Regions from separate parts of the Mesorhizobium sp. M7A.F.Ca.US.011.01.1.1 genome, predicted to be linked through region 2. Evidence: predicted binding sites of a transcription regulator. Region 2 holds the regulator's gene; the other holds the start of a gene.
The links. The regulator PhoB, encoded in region 2, activates phosphate uptake and scavenging genes when phosphate is short. The targets are predictions, from matches to a motif close to TGTCATNNANCTGTCAT.
Positions count from the first base shown of each region.

Region 1 (2,404 bases), on a different contig from region 2:
ACCTTTTTGCCGACCTCGACATGCTCAAGCTCGGTTATGTCTGCAACGAGCAGGTGGCGACGCCGCTCGCCACGCACGTCATCATCAAGCGGGCGTAGTTACAGCTCTTTCTCCCCGTCACTATACGGGGAGAAATGCCCGGCAGGGCAATGAGGGGCGGCGCCAGCCAGCCGAATAGTATGGCGCCCAAAACGCCATCGAGGGCAATATAACAGCAGAATAGCGCTCTGCCAGCATTGCGAATTTTTCAGACTCAACGGCCGAAGTCGGCGCCGCCCCTCATCCGCCTGCCGGCACCTTCTCCCCGTATAGAGACGGGGAGAAGGGAGCGATCCATCAATACTTCTCCGGCACGTAAAGCTCGCGCGGCAGCACTTGGCGTTCGTATTCGGGGTTGAAGACGCGCTCCGGCAGCGTGATCTCCTCGTGCGGCACCTCCTCGTAGGGCAATTGCTTGAGCAGATGGTCGATGCAGTTCAGCCGCGCGCGCTTCTTGTCGTTGCCCTCGACGATGAACCAGGGCGCTTCCGAGATGTTGGTGCGGGCGAAGGTCTCTTCCTTGGCCTTGGTGTATTGCTCCCAGCGCACGCGCGACTGCAGGTCCATCGGCGACAGTTTCCACTGCTTCATCGGATCATGGATGCGCATCAGGAAGCGCATCTGCTGTTCCTCGTCGGTGATCGAGAACCAGTATTTGACCACGGTAATGCCCGAGCGGACCAGCATGCGCTCGAACTCCGGCACGTCGTGAAAGAATTCTTCGACCTGATCGGGCTGGGCAAAGCCCATCACCCGCTCGACGCCCGAGCGGTTGTACCATGAGCGGTCGAACAGCACGATCTCGCCGCCGGCCGGCAGATGCGGGACATAGCGCTGGAAATACCATTGCGACTTTTCGCGCTCGGTCGGTGCCGGCAGTGCCACGACACGGCAGATGCGAGGGTTGAGCCGCTGGGTGATGCGCTTGATGACACCGCCCTTGCCGGCCGAGTCGCGTCCCTCGAAGATCACCACCAGCTTCTTCTTGTGGTAGGCGACCCAGGACTGCAGCTTGATCAATTCGGACTGCAGGCTGATCAGGTCGCGAAAATATTGCATGCGATCGATCGAAGGCGGATGCGAATTCTTGTAGATCTTGGCGATCTCCATCGACAGCGCCGGCTCCGACATTTCGAGCTCATAGTCTTCGTCGAGCGTGTCGGCGAGTTCGGCTTCAAGCCAATCCCTGGCCCCAGAATTCTGTTTTAGCTCGGTCATTATCGGCTGCTCCACTTGCAAGCTCTGTCGATCGGCGCCCCAAACTCCCGGCTTACAGCCCGGAACGGCAACGCCTGAGCCGACTTCAATATAGGCCCGCAATGACGGTTTTATTGCAGCCTGACCTGATCGCCATCACTGCAAAAACCCGCGAGGCATGATCGATCCGCCGCCCTGGCATGGAGACATACCGCGCAAATTGTCCTACAAATAGCAGCCACATTCGGGCGCCCTTCCCAACCCCTTCTCAATGCAATCGCGAGGACCGACATGGAATACCGCACTCTCGGCCGTTCCGGCCTGAAAGTATCGACGCTGACCATGGGCACCATGACTTTCGGCGGCGCCGGTGCATTTTCGGCTGTCGGCAAGACCGACCTCGACGAGGCGCGCCGGATGATCGATCTCTGCATCGACGCCGGCATCAATGTCATCGACACCGCCAATGTCTATTCGAACGGCATGTCGGAAGAAATCATCGGCGAAGCGCTCGGCGGCAAGCGCAAGGGCGACGTGCTGATCGCCTCCAAGGCACGGATGCGGATCGGCAAAGGTCCCAACGATGAAGGCCTGTCGCGCCATCACCTGATCCGCGAATGCGAGAAGAGCCTGAAGCGGCTCAGGACCGACGTCATCGACATCTATTTCCTGCACGAATGGGATGGTGTGACACCGCTGGAGGAAACCATCGCGGCGCTCGACACGCTGGTTGCCCAGGGCAAGGTCCGCTATGTCGGCTGCTCCAACTATTCCGGCTGGCAGGTGATGAAGGCGCTCGGCATCAGCGACAGCCATCATCAGCCGCGCTTCGTCACGCAGCAGATCCATTACACGCTGGAAGCGCGCGAGGCGGAGTACGAACTGCTGCCGATTTCCGTCGACCAGGGGTTGGGCGTTCTGGTCTGGAGCCCGCTTGCCGGCGGATTGCTGTCGGGCAAATACCGCCGTGACAGCCCCACCGCCCGGCAGCTCGCCGGCTGGTCCGAACCGCCGATCCGCGACGAGGACCGGCTGTGGCGGATCGTCGATGTGCTGGTCGAGATCGGCACGCAGCGCGGCGTGTCGGCAGCGCAGGTGGCGCTGGCCTGGCTGCTCGGCCGGCCGGCCGTCAGTTCGCTGGTGATCGGCGGCAGGGCGGAAACGCAGT
Region 1 is NZ_RZRT01000001.1:137,169-139,572, forward strand. Features, by position in the region: gene EOA13_RS00685 (dihydrofolate reductase family protein) at 1-98, shown strand, start outside; gene ppk2 (polyphosphate kinase 2) at 337-1,257, opposite strand; gene EOA13_RS00695 (aldo/keto reductase) at 1,528-2,404, shown strand, end outside.
Region 1: the regulator PhoB is predicted to act here: its motif matches at 1,359-1,375, upstream of ppk2 (polyphosphate kinase 2).

Region 2 (2,404 bases):
AGATCGTTCCACGGAATCGTCATTAGATCCGAGATCGCATTGAACAATCGACAGACGAGAAATGAATAAAGAGGAGAGGACTCGCAACAATTTGAAGTAATTTATTAAAATTGTATATTTGTGCAAAATACGCGTCATTTGAAGAACGTATATCTAAATTAACTCAAGTCATTCTTGCGTGGCTTTCTGGTCGAAGTCTGCGGGAAAGATGACGACGTATCAAGTAATTCGCCGTGCTTCCTGGCCAGCCGGGGCCCAATAGAGAGTTTGGGAGATCGAGGAACGCGAGAAGCTGCCTGTCGCTTTGGCCCAAACGCAGTCATTCGAAACCTGATGAGGATGATCGCTCCTGGCGTCCCGTGCTCGCTCCCCATCAATGAGACGAGTGCAACATTCCACCGGCTGTTGGCGACCGCGTGCTAATCGAGTTTTCCCGATCTATCGGGACGGAACAGCCACCTAGTCTTCCCTGATCGCGTAGCCCGCCCCACGGATCGTGCGGATGACATCAGGCATGCGGCCATTGTTGACCGCCTTGCGCAGCCGCCCGACATGCACGTCGACCGTGCGCTCGTCGATGTAGATTGTCTCGCCCCAGACATTGTCGAGCAGCTGGCTGCGCGAGAACACGCGGCCTGGATGGCGCATCATGAATTCGAGCAGGCGGAACTCGGTCGGCCCGAGCCGGATCTCGCTCTTCTTGCGATAGACCCGGTGCGACTCGCGATCGAGCACGATGTCGCCGACCTTTAGCACGCTGGACAGCACTTCCGGCTTGGCCCGGCGCAGCAGCGCCTTGACCCTGGCCATGAACTCCGGCGTCGAGAAAGGCTTGACCAGATAGTCGTCGGCACCGGTCGACAGGCCGCGCACGCGGTCGCTTTCCTCGCCTCGCGCGGTCAGCATGATGATCGGCAGCCGCTCGGTCTCGGGACGCATTCGCAGGCGCCGGCAGAGTTCGATACCCGAAACCGCAGGCACCATCCAGTCGAGCACCAGAAGGTCGGGAACGTTCTCCTGCAGCCGGATTTCGGCCTCGTCGCCGCGCGTCACCACCTCGACCTGGTAACCTTCGGATTCGAGATTGTAGCGGAGCAGCACGCCTAGCGGCTCCTCATCCTCCACCACCATGATGCGTGGTGCGATCATCGGCTGGTCACCCCTGTTATGCCGCTGGCGCGGACATTGCCGTCTCGTCCTGCTTCGGACGATTGGCTGGCAACTGCGTGCCGGTCAAAACATAATAGGCATTTTCGGCGATGTTGGTCACGTGATCGCCGATCCGCTCGAGGTTCTTGGCGCAGAACAACAAGTGCGTGCACGCCGTGATGTTGCGGGGATCTTCCATCATGTAGGTCAGCAGCTCGCGGAACACCGAGGTGTATTTGACGTCGATGCGTTCGTCATTGTTTCTGAGCGTGGCAAGCGCTGCCGCGTCAGCGGCGGCATACTCGTCGACGACCCCCTGCACCTGGATCAGCACCAGTTGTGCCATCGCGTCGATCGAATGCGAAAGGTCGTGCGGCGTGACACTCAGCCCGACAGTGCCGACGCGCTTGGCGATGTTCTTGGCAAGGTCGCCGATGCGCTCAAGGTCGCCGGCCATGCGGATCGAACCGACCACCGCACGCAGATCGTTGGCCATTGGCTGGCGCTTGGCGATCAGCGTGATGGCGCGATCGTCCAGCTCGCGCTGGCGTGCATCCATGATGGCATCATCGGAAACCACGCGCTGCGCCAGCGCATTGTCCGAATTGAGCAAAGCCTTGGTCGAGCCACTGACCATCGAACGGGCGAGATCGCCCATGTCGCGGATCAGCTGACTGATCTGCTCCAGATCCTCATCGAAAGATGCGACGGTATGTTCACCCATGATCTTCGTCCCTCGTATGCCTGAGCTCAGCCGAACCGGCCGGTGATGTAGTCCTGGGTGCGTTTGTCGTCGGGGGTGGTGAACATCTTGTCGGTGGCGCCCTCCTCGACCAGATAGCCTAGATGGAACATCGCGGTGCGCTGCGACACGCGCGCTGCCTGCTGCATCGAATGGGTGACGATGACGATGGTATAGTTCTGACGCAGTTCGTCGATCAGTTCCTCGACGCGAGCGGTGGCGATCGGGTCGAGCGCCGAACACGGTTCGTCCATCAGGATCACCTCGGGTGACACGGCGATGGCGCGTGCAATGCACAGACGCTGCTGCTGGCCACCGGAAAGACCCGTGCCAGGTTCCTGCAAACGGTCCTTGACCTCGTTCCAGATTGCCGCCTTCTTTAGGCTCGACTCGACGATCTGATCCATGTCGGCTTTGCGCTTGGCCAATCCGTGGATACGCGGACCATAGGCGACGTTCTCGTAGATCGATTTGGGGAACGGATTGGGTTTCTGGAACACCATGCCGACGCGC
Region 2 is NZ_RZRT01000021.1:30,010-32,413, reverse strand. Features, by position in the region: gene phoB (phosphate regulon transcriptional regulator PhoB) at 460-1,149, opposite strand; gene phoU (phosphate signaling complex protein PhoU) at 1,166-1,873, opposite strand; gene pstB (phosphate ABC transporter ATP-binding protein PstB) at 1,900-2,404, opposite strand, start outside.